3 regions of the Allobosea sp. GW822-FHT05A11 genome follow, and region 2 is predicted to be linked to each of the others. Evidence: predicted binding sites of a transcription regulator. Region 2 holds the regulator's gene; each other region holds the start of a gene.
The links. The regulator PhoB, encoded in region 2, activates phosphate uptake and scavenging genes when phosphate is short. The targets are predictions, from matches to a motif close to TGTCATNNANCTGTCAT.

Region 1: the regulator PhoB is predicted to act here: its motif matches at 1,880-1,896, upstream of phnD (phosphate/phosphite/phosphonate ABC transporter substrate-binding protein).
Region 3: the regulator PhoB is predicted to act here: its motif matches at 2,328-2,344, upstream of phnC (phosphonate ABC transporter ATP-binding protein).

The regions. Positions count from the first base shown of each region.
Region 1 covers NZ_JBXAMI010000003.1:139,129-143,891, forward strand. Annotated here, with positions in the region: gene groES (co-chaperone GroES) at 1-140, shown strand, start outside; gene groL (chaperonin GroEL) at 189-1,826, shown strand; gene phnD (phosphate/phosphite/phosphonate ABC transporter substrate-binding protein) at 1,968-2,882, shown strand; gene AC1RLU_RS10240 (branched-chain amino acid ABC transporter substrate-binding protein) at 3,058-4,170, shown strand; gene AC1RLU_RS10245 (ABC transporter ATP-binding protein/permease) at 4,396-4,763, shown strand, end outside.
Region 2 covers NZ_JBXAMI010000001.1:436,562-441,324, reverse strand. Annotated here, with positions in the region: gene argH (argininosuccinate lyase) at 1-414, opposite strand, end outside; gene AC1RLU_RS02155 (LysR family transcriptional regulator) at 510-1,436, shown strand; gene AC1RLU_RS02150 (SpoIIAA family protein) at 1,494-1,880, shown strand; gene phoB (phosphate regulon transcriptional regulator PhoB) at 1,884-2,591, opposite strand; gene phoU (phosphate signaling complex protein PhoU) at 2,605-3,324, opposite strand; gene pstB (phosphate ABC transporter ATP-binding protein PstB) at 3,348-4,154, opposite strand; gene pstA (phosphate ABC transporter permease PstA) at 4,196-4,763, opposite strand, start outside.
Region 3 covers NZ_JBXAMI010000009.1:123,685-128,447, reverse strand. Annotated here, with positions in the region: gene AC1RLU_RS25695 (efflux RND transporter permease subunit) at 1-814, opposite strand, end outside; gene AC1RLU_RS25690 (efflux RND transporter periplasmic adaptor subunit) at 940-2,019, opposite strand; gene phnC (phosphonate ABC transporter ATP-binding protein) at 2,444-3,262, shown strand; gene phnD (phosphonate ABC transporter substrate-binding protein) at 3,345-4,259, shown strand; gene phnE (phosphonate ABC transporter, permease protein PhnE) at 4,418-4,763, shown strand, end outside.

The sequences.
Region 1 (4,763 bases), on a different contig from region 2:
AGGCCGGCAAGCTCGTTGCCCTCGACGTCAAGAAGGGCGACCGCGTCCTGTTCGGCAAGTGGTCGGGCACCGAGGTCAAGATCGATGGTCAGGACCTCCTGATCATGAAGGAATCCGACATCATGGGCGTCGTCGGCTGATAGCCGCCTGACCGCTCTCTTCCGTTTCCAGTTCAAGGAGTAGCTCTCATGGCTGCTAAAGACGTCAAGTTCGGCACCGATGCCCGCGACAAGATGCTGCGCGGCGTGGATATCCTCGCCAACGCCGTGAAGGTCACGCTGGGTCCGAAGGGCCGCAACGTCGTGATCGAGAAGTCGTTCGGCGCCCCGCGCATCACCAAGGACGGCGTCACCGTCGCCAAGGAAATCGAGCTTTCCGACAAGTTCGAGAACATGGGCGCCCAGATGGTCCGCGAAGTCGCTTCGCGCCAGAACGACCATGCCGGCGACGGCACCACCACCGCCACCGTTCTCGCCCAGGCGATCGTCCGTGAAGGCGCCAAGTCGGTTGCGGCCGGCATGAACCCGATGGACCTGAAGCGCGGCATCGACCTGGCCGTCGAGGCCATCGTCGCCGACCTCAAGAAGAACTCCAAGAAGGTCACGTCGAACGCGGAAGTCGCGCAGGTCGGCACGATCTCGGCCAACGGCGACGAGTCGGTCGGCAAGATGATCTCGACCGCCATGCAGAAGGTCGGCAACGAGGGTGTCATCACCGTCGAGGAAGCCAAGACCGCCGAGACCGAACTCGACGTCGTCGAGGGCATGCAGTTCGACCGCGGCTATCTCTCGCCGTACTTCATCACCAACTCGGAGAAGATGGTCGCCGAGCTGGAAGACCCCTACATCCTGATCTTCGAGAAGAAGCTGTCCTCGCTCCAGGCGATGCTGCCGATCCTCGAGGCCGTCGTGCAGACCGGCAAGCCGCTGCTCATCATCGCCGAGGACGTCGAGGGCGAGGCCCTGGCCACGCTCGTCGTCAACAAGCTCCGTGGCGGCCTGAAGGTCGCGGCCGTCAAGGCTCCGGGCTTCGGTGATCGCCGCAAGGCCATGCTCGAGGACATCTCGATCCTGACCGCCGGCCAGATGATCTCGGAAGACCTCGGCATCAAGCTCGAGACCGTGACGCTCAACATGCTCGGCCGCGCCAAGAAGGTGCGCATCGAGAAGGAGAACACCACGATCATCGACGGCGCCGGCAAGAAGAAGGACATCGAGGCTCGCGTCGGCCAGATCAAGGCCCAGATCGAGGAGACCTCCTCGGACTACGACCGTGAGAAGCTCCAGGAGCGTCTGGCCAAGCTCGCCGGCGGCGTCGCGGTCATCCGCGTCGGCGGCGCGACCGAGGTCGAGGTCAAGGAGAAGAAGGACCGCGTCGACGACGCCCTGAACGCGACCCGCGCTGCGGTCGAAGAAGGTATCCTTCCCGGCGGTGGCGTCGCGCTCCTGCGCGCCCTGTCCTCGGTCAAGGGCATCAAGACCCAGAACGACGACCAGAAGACCGGTGTCGAGATCGTCCGCAAGGCGATCGCCGCTCCGGCCCGCCAGATCGTCGACAACGCCGGCGATGACGGCGCGGTCGTGATCGGCAAGCTGCTCGAGGCCAAGGACTACTCCTACGGCTACAATGCCCAGACCGGCGAGTACGGCGATCTGGTCAAGGCCGGCATCATCGACCCGACCAAGGTCGTGCGTACGGCGATCCAGGACGCGGCTTCGATCGCTGGCCTGCTGATCACCACCGAGGCGATGGTTGCCGAGCAGCCGAAGAAGGACGCCCCGATGCCCCCGATGGGCGGCGGCGGCATGGGCGGCATGGACTTCTGATCCATCCACCTACCGAGACTACGGAAGGCCCGGCGCAAGCCGGGCCTTTTTCATTTCACGACACTGTCATCCGCCGGCCATCCGGCTGTCGTCGCGGGCGCGCATCGAGGCGCCTTCAACTTCACCGCGACAGAGATGATCATGCCCACACGCCGCCTCGTCCTCGCCGGCCTCGCCGCCAGCAGCGTCGCTCCCGCCTTCGCTCAAGGCTCGGACTGGCGCCAGAGCATCAAGGAGGTGCGCTTCGGCGTCTCATCCGCCGAGAACGAGGCCGGCGCCATCGCCCGCACCCAGCCGATGGTGGATTACCTGTCGCAGCGCCTCGGCGTGCCCGTGCGCTTCTTCCGGGTCGCCGACTATGCCGGCCTGGTCGAGGCGATGCGCGCCGACCAGGTCGATTTCGCCCGCTTCGGCCCCGCGGTCTACGCGCTCGGCCGCCGCGTGCTCGGCGACAAGCTCCAGCCGCTGCTGCGCGATGTCGATAACCACGGGCAGGAAGGCTATTACTCCGTGCTGCTGGTGCGGTCGGAGAGCCCCTACCAGAACCTCGCCGATCTCAAGGGCAAGGTGATGGCCTTCGCTGATCCGAACTCGACCTCCGGCTACGCCTTCCCCTCCTATTTCCTGCGCAAGCAGGGCATCGATCCGAAGACCCATTTCAGCGGCACGGTCTTCTCCGGCGGCCACGACAATTCGGTTCTGGCGCTGGTGCGCGGCCAGTTCGATATCGTCGCGACCCACCAGACCAATACAGAGCACGGCGTCGCGCAAAGGCTCGCCGATCGCGGGATGATCCCGGCCGGCTCGACCCGGGTGATCTGGACCTCGCCGCTGATCCCGGCGAGCCCGTTCTCGACCCGTGCCAACCTGCCGCAGGGGCTGAAGGACGATTTCGTCGCCGCCATGAACGGGATGAAGGAGGCGGCTCCCGAGGCCTGGAAGAGCTTCACCGACGGCCATGTCTCGCACTATGCGCCGGCCCGGCACGAGGATTATCTCGACGTGATCGCCGTTACAGAGGAGCTGGAAGCCCAGCGCAAGGCGCGCAGCGGCTGAGCGCGGGCGGGGCCTTTTCCAGCCTCGCGATGCCGCCTGCCGCACCGCCATGCATTTCCCGACAGGACTGATGAAAGCTTGGGCAGTGCCTTCCGCCGGCTTCCTGGCTTATACAGGCGGCAAGCGATCCCTGTCGGGCTCGCGCGCCAAAGTTGCATGCCGTAGGGAGATGCAGATGAAAAAGTCACAACTTCTGTCCGGCGCCGCGCTCGCTGCCGCGCTGTTCCTCTCCGCCCAGGCCGCGCAGGCTGACATCACCATCGGCCTCGTCGCGCCGCTGACCGGCCCGGTCGCCGCCTATGGCGACCAGGTCAAGAACGGCGCCCAGACCGCCGTCGACGTGATCAACAAGAATGGCGGCGTGCTCGGCGAGAAGCTCGTGCTGAAGCTCGCCGACGATGCCGGCGATCCGAAGCAGGGCGTCTCCTCCGCCAACCTGCTCGTCGGCGACAAGGTCAAGTTCGTGGTCGGCCCGGTGACCTCCGGCGTCGCCATGGCGGTCTCGGACGTGTTCTCCGAAAGCGGCGTGCTGATGGTGACGCCGACCGCGACCTCGCCGGCGCTGACCACCCGCGGCCTGACCAATGTCTTCCGCACCTGCGGCCGCGACGACCAGCAGGCCGACATCGCCGCCGCTTACGTCCTGAAGAACTTCAAGGACGCGAAGATCGCGATCGTCCATGACAAGGGCACCTACGGCAAGGGCCTCGCCGACGCCTTCCAGAAGGGCATCAATGCCGGCGGGCTCAAGGAAGTGATCGCCCTGACGGTCAATCCCGGCGACAAGGACCTCTCGGCCGTCGTGACGCGCCTGAAGGCTGCGAATGTCGACGCCATCTATTTCGGCGGCTACCATCCCGAGGGCGGCCTGCTCGCGCGCCAGCTCGCCGACGCCGGCGTGAAGGCGACGATCATCGGTGGCGAAGGCCTCTCCAACACGGAGTTCGCGGCGATTGGCGGCGACCGTGCCACCGGCACGCTCTTCACCAACGCGACAGACGCGCTGAAGAACCCCGACTCGGCCCAGGCCGTCGCAGCGCTGAAGGAGAAGGGCATCCCGCCGGAGGCCTTCACGCTCAACGCCTACGCCGCGGTCGAGGTGCTCAAGGCCGCGATCGAGAAGGCCGGCAAGCCGGGCGATGCCAATGGCGCCGCCAAGGCCCTGCATTCCGGCATGCCGGTCAAGACCGCGATCGGCACGCTGACCTATGGCAAGACCGGCGACCTGAGCTCGCCGAGCTTCTCGATGTACAAGTGGGACGCCGGCAAGATCGTCGCCGCCGAGTGATCGGCCGGCGGTCGAACCGCCCGTCTTTTCGAGCTTCGCGCCCCGGACGAGCCCTGCTCGTCCGGGGCGTTTCGCTTCAGGGTCCGCTGGATCGCGGACGGCTCGCCGCGACCTCTCCGGCAGATGACAATTTGCTCATCCGGGCGCGTCGCCATTGAAAGGCCACTCCCGCTGCGACATGGTCCGAATCGTGGCTTTCACCGTCTCCCGCCAGGATCCCCGTCTATGCGCTTGTTGAGCATCCTCGTCGCCGTGCTGGCGGCGGCCACGCTGATCGTCGGCCAGCAAGCCGGCTCGGCTGCCCTTATCGGAATGGGTGTCGTCGGCCTGCTGCTGGCGGTCGTGACCTTTCGCTCGCCGGCCCTGCCCTTCTTCCTGCGGATATTCTCGGGCGTCTTCGCCATCGAGTACCTGGTGTTCGGCGCGGCCGCGATCGCGGCCCATCTCGGCTGGTGGCCTGCGACGCTTGGCGTTCCACCGATACCGACCAGCCTGCCGACGACGGTCGGCGTCTTCGCGATCCTGATCTACGCGATCTCCTTCGTGCCGGTGATCGCGCGCATCGCACGCATCGCCTCGCCCTATTTCGAATC
Region 2 (4,763 bases):
CAACTCCGCCAGCATGCCGGCGAGCGAGCGCGACTTGCTCCGCAGATAGAGCTTGAGATTGTTCGCCGCCTGGTCGTTGCGCGAGCGTCCGGCGCGGAGCTTGGCGCCGGTCGAGCCGACGCGCTCGGTCAGGATACGTTCGATGAAGGTATGGACGTCCTCGTCATCGGGACCGGGCGCGATCCGCCCCGCGACCGTATCGCGGGCGATCCCGTCGAGCGCGGTCAGGATGGTCTGGAGTTCCTCGGCCGTCAGCAGGCCGGCGCGACCGAGTTCGGCCGCATGCGCCTTGCCGCCCGCGACATCCTGCGGCACCAGCCTTGCGTGCTCGCCGGCGGCGCTCGACAGCTTCATCAGCCGCGGGTCCGGCGGCTTGCGGAAGCGGCCGCCCCAGAGTCGGGTCGTCTGGTTCATGATCTCGTTCCTCCCGTCAGGGAAGAATGGCCTCTTGACCGAGAGGCCGGCAAACGAAACGATCTCCGCCGAGATAGTCCAAAAAGGAATACCCCATGGCGGCCAGCCGGCCACCCCCGTCAGCCGCGGCGCTGAGGGCGTTCGCGACCGTCGCAAGGCTGGGCTCGACGGCCCGCGCCGCCCTCGCGGTCAACCTGACCCAGAGCGCGGTGTCCAAGCAGATCCTCTCGCTGGAGCATCACCTCGGCACGGTGCTGTTCGACCGCAGCCCGCTCGGCCTCAAGCTCACCGAAGCCGGCGCGATCTACCTGCCCTATGCGGAAGCCGCGCTGGAGCAGATGGAACGCGGCGCGCGGCGTCTCGCCGAGCGCAACGCCATCGCCCGGCCGATCCGCCTGCACATGGTCGCGATCGCCGGCGAGCGCTGGCTGATGGCGCGCTTTCCGGCCTTCGCCGAGGCCCATCCCGGCGTCGACGTGCAGTTCACCAATTACGTCAGCGAGAGCGAGACGGAGGAACCGGATATCGAGATCGCCCATGGCGTCCCGCCCTGGCCCGGAAAGGAGGCGCATTTCCTCTTCGGCCGCGATGTCGCGCTCGTCGCGGCGCCCAGCCTGATCGAGCGGATGGGCGGTTTCCGCCGCGCTGCCGATATCCAGAAGATGACCCTGCTGCAGCACTATCAGATGCCGACCTTCTGGGCCGAGTTCACCGAAGCGCATGATCTGCGCGGCGCAGTGCCAGAGCATACCGTGCGCTACGGCTATTATTCCGTGATCACCAGCGCCGCCGTCGCCGGCCTCGGCCTCGCGCTGGCGCCACGCTGCTACGTCGCCGACGAGCTTGCCTCCGGCGCGCTCGTCAATCCGCTGGGGCTCGGCTTCACCAGCGCCATCGGCTGCTGGCTGACGCGGCCGCTCGACCAGCCGCCGCGGCCCGGGCTGGATGCCTTCATCGCCTGGCTGCGGGCCGAGGCCGAGAGCTTCGACGCAGCGACGCGCGCGCCGCCCCCTTACGTCTGACCCGACCCGGCGAAACCTCCCCCTCGCCTGCGCGTTGTCACCCGAGGAGGAGGAGCCATGCTCACCATTCTGCCCGCCCCCGACCATGTCGCCGCCTATCGGCTGTCGCAAACGCTCACGGCTGAGGATCTCGACGCCATCATGGCCGATATCGACGCCCGGCTCGAACGTCACGAGAAGCTCGGCATCCTCGCCGACATGACCGATTTCACCGACATGACGCTGGCCGCGGCCTGGAAGGACGCGCGCTACAGTCTCGGCAAGCTCTGGGAGCTCAGGCGCTTCCCCAAGGAGGCCGTGATCACCGACAAGGGCTGGCTCGCCGGCTTCGTCGATCTGCTCGACCCGGCGATCCCCTTCGTCAAGGTCCGCGCCTTCAAGCCCGAGGACTATGACAAGGCCCTGACCTGGGCCGGCGATATCGAGGGCGGCCCGAACGCCTGAGGCTTACGCGGCGCCGCTGCGCGCGAAGGTCTCGTCGAAGGCGTAACCCGCGCCGCGCACGGTGCGCAGCGGGTCCTTGGCGTCGCCCGGCGTGATCGCCTTGCGCAGCCGCCCGACATGGACGTCGACCGTGCGCTCGTCGATATAGACGTCGCGGCCCCAGACGGCGTCGAGGAGCTGGGCGCGCGAATAGACCCGGCCCGGCGCCTGCATCAGGAATTCCAGCAGGCGGAACTCGGTCGGGCCGAGATGCAGTTCGCTCCCGGCGCGCCGGACGCGGCGCGTCGTGCGGTCGAGTTCGAGATCGCCGGCCGCGAGCAACCCTGCGACATGGCCAGGCTTCGCTCTGCGAAGAAGCGCCTGGATGCGGGCGATCAGCTCCGGCAGCGAGAACGGCTTCACGACATAGTCGTCGGCGCCGGTCGCAAGCCCACGCACGCGCTCGGTCTCCTCGCCGCGCGCCGTCAGCATGATGATCGGCACGCGCTCGGTATCGCGCCGCGAGCGCAGCCGGCGGCAGAGCTCGATGCCGGAGAGGCCCGGCAGCATCCAGTCGAGCAGGACCAGATCGGGCGTGGAATCGCGCAGATGCAGCTCGGCGTCATCCCCGCGCGCGACGCTGTCGACCTCGAAGCCCTCAGCTTCGAGATTGTAGCGCAGCAGCAGGGTGAGCGGCTCCTCGTCCTCGACGATCAGGATACGTGCGGCCATGATGGCTTCGACCTCAGTTTCCCGTCACCGCTTCGACCTCGATATTGGTCGTGTCGAGCTTCGGCCGGTTCACGTCGAGGGAATCGCCGGTGACGAGGTAATGGATCGTCTCGGCGATATTGGTGGTGTGGTCGCCGATGCGCTCGATATTCTTGGCGCAGAACAGCAGATGCGTGCAGAAGGTGATGTTGCGCGGGTCCTCCATCATATAGGTCAGGAGTTCGCGGAACAGCGAGGTGTAGAGCGCGTCGATCTCGTCGTCGCGCTTCCAGACCTCGAGCGCCTTCTGCTCGTTGGTCGCGGCATAGGCGTCGAGCACGTCCTTGAGCTGGGCCTGCACGAGGCGGCTGATATGCTCGAGACCGACGACCGCACGATGCGGCGGCTGGAACTGCCCGGCGATGGCGACGGCGCGCTTGGCGATGTTCTTGGCGAGATCGCCAACGCGCTCGATGTCGGAAGCGAGGCGGATCGCCGAGATCAGCTCGCGCAGGTCCTGCGCCAGCGGCTGGCGCCGGGCGATGGTGAGCACGGCCTTTTCCTCGACCTCGCGCTGGAGGTTGTCGAGGCGCTGGTCGGCCGAGATGATCTTCTGGGCGAGCGCGGTGTCGCGGCGAACCAGCGCGACCGTGGAATCGCCCAGCATGCGCTCGGCCATGCCGCCCATTTCAGCGAGGCTGCGGCGGATGCCTTCGAGATCGGTGTCGTAGGAGCGGACGATGTGGTCGGTCATAGGGGTGTCCTCCTCGTCGCCGCTTAGCCGAAACGGCCGGTGACGTAGTCCTGGGTCTGCTTCTTGGCCGGGTTCATGAAGATCGTGTTGGTCGGCGCGAACTCGATGACCTCGCCGAGATACATGAACGCGGTGTACTGCGAGATGCGCGCCGCCTGCTGCATGTTGTGCGTCACGATCGCGATGGTGAAGTCGCTCTTGAGCTGCTCCAGCAGGTCCTCGATCTTGCCGGTCGAGATCGGGTCGAGCGCCGAGGTCGGCTCGTCGAACAGGATCACTTCCGGCTTCTGCGCGATGGTGCGCGCGATGCAGAGGCGCTGCTGCTGGCCGCCGGAGAGGCCCATGCCGGAGCTCTTCAGCTTGTCCTTGACCTCGTCCCAGAGCGCGGCGCGGCGCAGCGCGCCCTCGACACGGTCGTCGAGCTCGGATTTCGGCGGCTTCTCGTAGAGGCGGATGCCGAAGGCGACGTTGTCGTAGATCGACATCGGGAACGGCGTCGGCTTCTGGAACACCATGCCGACCCGCGAACGCAATTCGTTCACGTCGACGTCGTTCGAGATGATGTTGCGGCCGTCGAGCATGATCTGCCCTTCCGCGCGCTGCTCCGGATAGAGCGAGTAGATGCGGTTGAAGATGCGCAGCAGGGTCGACTTGCCGCAGCCGGACGGGCCGATCAGCGCCGTGACGTGACGATCACGGAAGTCGAGATTGATGTTCTTCAGCGCCTTGTGCTCGCCGTAGTAGAAATCGAGGTTCTTCACCGCGATCCGGACGGGCGCCTCGGCATCGAGCGACTGGGGGGAGAGTTCAAGGGTCGAAAGCATCGACATTAAGTCCTCAAGGTCGGTCGCGACCGGGTTGGTTTCAAGCTCTACTTGCTGCCGGCGACGATGCGCCGGGCAACGAGCGAGAGCACGAGGATCGAGACGGTGATGATGAGCGAACCGGCCCAGGCGAGCTGCTGCCAGTTCTCGTAAGGGGCGGAGGCGAACTGGTAGATCGTCACAGGCAGGTTGGAGACGCCGCCCACGAGCGAGGGCGAGAACCAGAAATTGTTGTTGAGCGCGGTGAAGAGCAGCGGCGCCGTCTCGCCGGCGATGCGGGCGAGCGCCAGCAGGATGCCGGTGACCATGCCGGCCTTGGCCGCGCGCCAGGTCACCGAGGTGATCACGACGGAAGGCGGCGCGCCGAGCGCGGCGCCAGCCTCGCGCAAGGGGCCGGGCACGAGGTTCAGCATGTCCTCGGTGGTGCGCACGATCACCGGGATCGCGATGATGCCGAGCGCGACACCGCCGGCCCAGCCGGAATAGCCGCGGAACGGCTCGACCAGGATGACGTAGACGAACAGGCCGATCAGGATCGACGGCGCCGAGAGCAGGATGTCGTTGATGAAGCGGATCAGGTTGGCGAGCTGCGAGCCGCGGCCGTATTCCGCGAGC
Region 3 (4,763 bases), on a different contig from region 2:
CGGCGTTGCGCTCCTCGCGCGCGCCCAGCTCGACCTTGGCGACATCCTTCAGCTTGACGGAGAAACCGTTGGCATCCTTGACCACGATCTCGCGGAATTCCGCCGGCGTGGTCATGCTGGTCTGCGAGAGCACCGTGAATTCGCGGTCGCTGCTCTCAATCCGCCCCGAGGGAATCTCGATGTTCTGCGCCCGGACGGCCGCCTCGATCTGCTGGACGGAGATGTCGTAGGCCGACATGCGGGCGCGGTCGAGCCAGATGCGCATCGCATATTGGCGCTGGCCGAGAATGCGCACCTCCGCCACGCCGGTCACGTTCTGGACGCGGTCCGAGATGAAACGGTCGGCGAAATCGGTGAGTTCGAGCGGCCCGTGCCGCGAGCTGGTCAGCGAGAGATAAAGGATCGGCTGCGCATCGGCCTCGACCTTGGCGATGACCGGCTCGTCGATCTCGTCCGGGATGCGGCTGCGCACGCGGCTGACGCGGTCGCGCACGTCGGACGCCGCGACGTCGGGATCGACATCCGGCCGGAAGCGCACCTGGATGAAGCTGCGCTCCTGGCGGCTGGTCGAGGAGATGATCTCGATGCCTTCGATGCCGGCGATCGAATTCTCCAGGATCTGCGTGACCTGCGTCTCGATGATCTCGGCCGAGGCGCCGCGATAATCGGTGCGGACCGAGACGACAGGCTCGTCGATATTCGGGTATTCGCGGATCGTCAGCCGGCCATAGGACACGATGCCGATCAGGATCACCAACAGGCTCAGCACCGTCGAGAGAACGGGCCGGCGGACGAAGAGTTCGAAGAGGCTCATGCGTCGGTCCTAGAGCATTTCCGGGTGAGGCGGAGGCCAGTTTGCGTGAAGAAACGAAGGTCCGCGTCAACGAATATGCGACAAAACAAAGAGATGGAGCATTTCGCGGGAAGCGCGGAAATGCTCTAGAGCTGGCTCGTCTGGACAACCTTGTCCTTGATCGCGATGGCGGCGCCGTCGCGCAGCCGCATCTGGCCGGCGGTGATGATCTGCATGCCGGGCGTCAGCCCGTTGACGATCTCCACCTTGCCCGGCAGGCGCTTGCCCAATTCGACGGCGATGCGCTTCGCCTTGCCCTTGTCGACGACGTAGACGATCTTGCCGACGGCATCCGGCACGACCGCCATCTCCGGCACGACGATCGCGTTCTGGCGCTGGTCGACGGTGATGGCGAGGCGGGCGAAGAGGCCGGGCTTCAGCGCGAGATCGGCATTCGGGATGTTGGCGCGCAGGCGGATCGCCCGGCCGTTGACGTCGACCACCGGGTCGATCGCATAGATCTGCCCCTGGAATTTCCGGTCCGGAACCGCGTCGACGCCCATCTGCACGGGCAGGCCCACCTTGAGGCGGCTGAGATAGATCTCGGGCACGCGGAAATCGATTTTGATCGGATCGATGCTGGTCAGCGTGATCAAGGGCTTGCCGACAGAGACGTAATCGCCGACGCCGACCGAGCGCAGGCCGACGACGCCGCTGAACGGCGCCACGATGGTCGACTGCGCCAGCTTGGCCTTGGCGAGCTGGATGCGTGCCTCGCTCGAGGCGAGCTTCGCGCCGGCTTCGTCGAGCGCGACCTGCGTGCCCGAGCCGCGCTGCACCAGCGCCCGCAGCCGCTCATGGGTATCCCGGGCGAGGCTCAGATCGGCTTGCGCCTGCTTGAGTTCGGCATCGAGGATCGCGGTGTCGAGCTTGACGAGATCCTGGCCTGTCTTGACGCGCTCCCCTTCCTTGAAGCCGAGCGCGATGACGCGGCCGGCGATCTCGGGCGCGATCACCACGGATTCGTCGGCGGCGAGCGTGCCGAGCGCCTCGACCTCCTCGCTGACGGTCATGACCTCGATATTGGCCACTTCGACCGGCACGGCACGCGGCCCCGAGACCGCACTGGCCTGGGCCTGCTGCGTGCCGGCGCGCTGGTTGCGGTAAGCATAGTATCCACCGCCCGCAACGGCAGCGACGAGAACAAGAAGGACGAACCGCTTCATCAGGCTGGAGGCTCCGTTGCCGCCCATTGGTCTTAAATGGAACGAAAGGCGTTGCTAAGATGCCGGCGCGCCACAGCGGCACAAAAACATAGGCTTTTGCGCCGATGCCGTATCGATCCGGCCTCACAGCATCAATGCAAGATGCTTGCCGATAAGAGGCCCACCGTCACGGGCATCTCCGCCGCACACAAACATCCGCTTCTATCCTGCCGGTAAGCCGGGAATCGTCCAAGCGCATTCTGGAGACCTCACGAAACGTTGACCGGCTCCTGAGGTGGCAAAATGCTCCTTTCGGGGCCTTCCCAGGCCGTCATGTGCCTGTCATTCGCAGCCGATAGGGCTCGCAGCAATCGAGACGCCTGACCCTCTGGCCCCGGCCGGGCGGGAATGCGCTCATGCCCGTATCGTGCCCGAGAACCTTTCCATGCTGCGCATCGAAGGCCTGACCAAGCGCTTTGGCGACAGGAACGCGGTCGACACCGTGACCCTGACCGTCCCGAAGGGAGAGATGGTCGGCGTGATCGGCCCCTCCGGCGCCGGCAAGTCGACATTGCTGCGTATGCTGAACCGCCTGACCGAGCCGACCTCCGGCAAGATCGTCTGCGAAGAGCAGGACGTCACCGGCCTGAAGGGCGCCTCGCTGCGGCGCTGGCGCCGCGACACGGCGATGATCTTCCAGCAGTTCAACCTCGTCGGCCGCCTGGACGTGCTGACCAATGTCCTGCTCGGCCGGCTGAACCACCGCTCCGCAGCGCTGACGCTGGTCAAGAGCTTCTCCGAGGACGACAAGATCCGCGCCATCGCGGCACTCGAGCGTCTCGATATGGGTCATTTGCTGGCGCAGCGCGCCGAGACGCTTTCGGGCGGCCAGCAGCAGCGCGTCGCCATCGCCCGCGCGCTCGTTCAGGAGCCGCGCATCATCCTGGCCGACGAGCCGATCGCCTCGCTCGACCCGCGCAACACCCAGGTCGTCATGGACGCGCTGTTCCGCATCAATCGCGAGGACGGCATCACCGTGATGTGCAACCTGCACGACCTCGACATCGCCGCGAAATACTGTGACCGCCTGATCGGCATGTCCGCCGGCAAGGTCGTGTTCGACGACGTGCCGCAGGCGCTGACCCGCGAGGTCGCCGCCGAGCTCTACGGCATCGAGGCCAAGGATGCCGGCGCCGAGGCGCTGGATGCGCTCGATGCCATCGCCGTCTCCGAGGCGAAGCGCGTCCGCCAGAAGATCGCCTGATTTCCAGAGATCGCCGGACCGGCCTGAAGGCCGTCGCCGCGAGAAGACCATCCCGACTACGACTACAACCAGGAGCACATCGATGCTGACCCGTCGTCATACCCTCAAGCTCGCCGCCGCCGGCCTCGCGCTCGCCGCCAGCCCGGCTTTCGCACAGGACTGGAAGGCGAAGTATCCCGAGCTCGTCTTCGCGATCATCCCCTCCGAGAACGCCTCCGGCGTTACCGAGCGCTACACCCCCTTCGTGCAGTATCTCGCCAAGGAACTCGGCACCAAGGTCACCTTGCGCATTGCCAACGACTACGCCGCGATCATCGAAGGTCAGCGCGCCGGCAATATCCACATCGCCTCCTACGGCCCGGCCTCCTTCGCCCGCGCCCGCATGACCGGCGCCAGGACCGACGCCTTCGCCATCGAGACCAATCTCGACGGCACCAAGGGCTACCACTCGGTCTTCTACGTGAAGAAGGACTCGCCCTATCAGAAGGTCGAGGACCTCAAGGGCAAGAATCTCGGCCTCGTCGACCCGAACTCGACCTCCGGCAACAACGTGCCGCGCTTCGTGCTCAACGGCATGAAGATCGAGCCGGAAACCTTCTTCTCGAAGGTCGTCTATACCGGCAGCCACGAGAACGCGATCATCGCGCTCCAGCAGGGCACCGTCGACATCGCCGCCAACTGGTGGAACGACGAGCAGGAATCCAACCTGCAGCGCATGGCCCGCAAGAACATGGCCAAGGCCGACGATTTCCGGATCATCTACAAGTCCGAGCAGATCGTGAACTCGCCGATGGCCTATCTCACCGACCTGCCGGAAGAGCTCAAGGCCAAGATCCGCGACGCGGTGCTGAACCTCGCCACCAAGGACAAGGCCGCCTTCGACAAGATCTATGAAGGCAAGCAGGGCCCGCTCGTCGCCGTCGGCAACGAGGCCTATGACCCGATCATCGAGCTCAACAAGTTCGTCGACGACCTCCGCAAGAAGAAGTCGTCGTAAGCAGCACGCCTGCTCTCGCCGTCATGGTCGGGCGTGTCCCGACCATCCACGTCTTCCCTGCCTTCCGCAGCGCTCAAGACGTGGATGCTCGCCACAGGGGCGAGCATGATGGCAGCGGCGCTGCCTAGCGCCCTCTCCGGCAACGGACGCAAGATTTCATGACCCTCGCGATCGACCGCAACGACCCGGCTATCCGGGCCCATGCCGAGGCCTATCGGCAGGCCGCCTCGGCCAAGCGCCGGCAGGCCCTGATCGGCATCGCCGTCTTCATCGCCTGCGTGCTGCTCTCGGCACGCGGCGCCGAGGTCGATCTCGCCAGGTTCTTCGAGAATATCGGCCGCTTTCCGAAATACATCTACGAGACGCTGCCGACGCTTCGGTTGAACAGTCTGAGTGCCGACCTCTCCGAGTGGTATTGGGGCCTGAAGGGCTGGCTGAAGCTGCTCTGGCAGACCGTGCTCATCGCCTATGTCGGCACGATCCTCGGTGTCGCCGGCGCCTTCC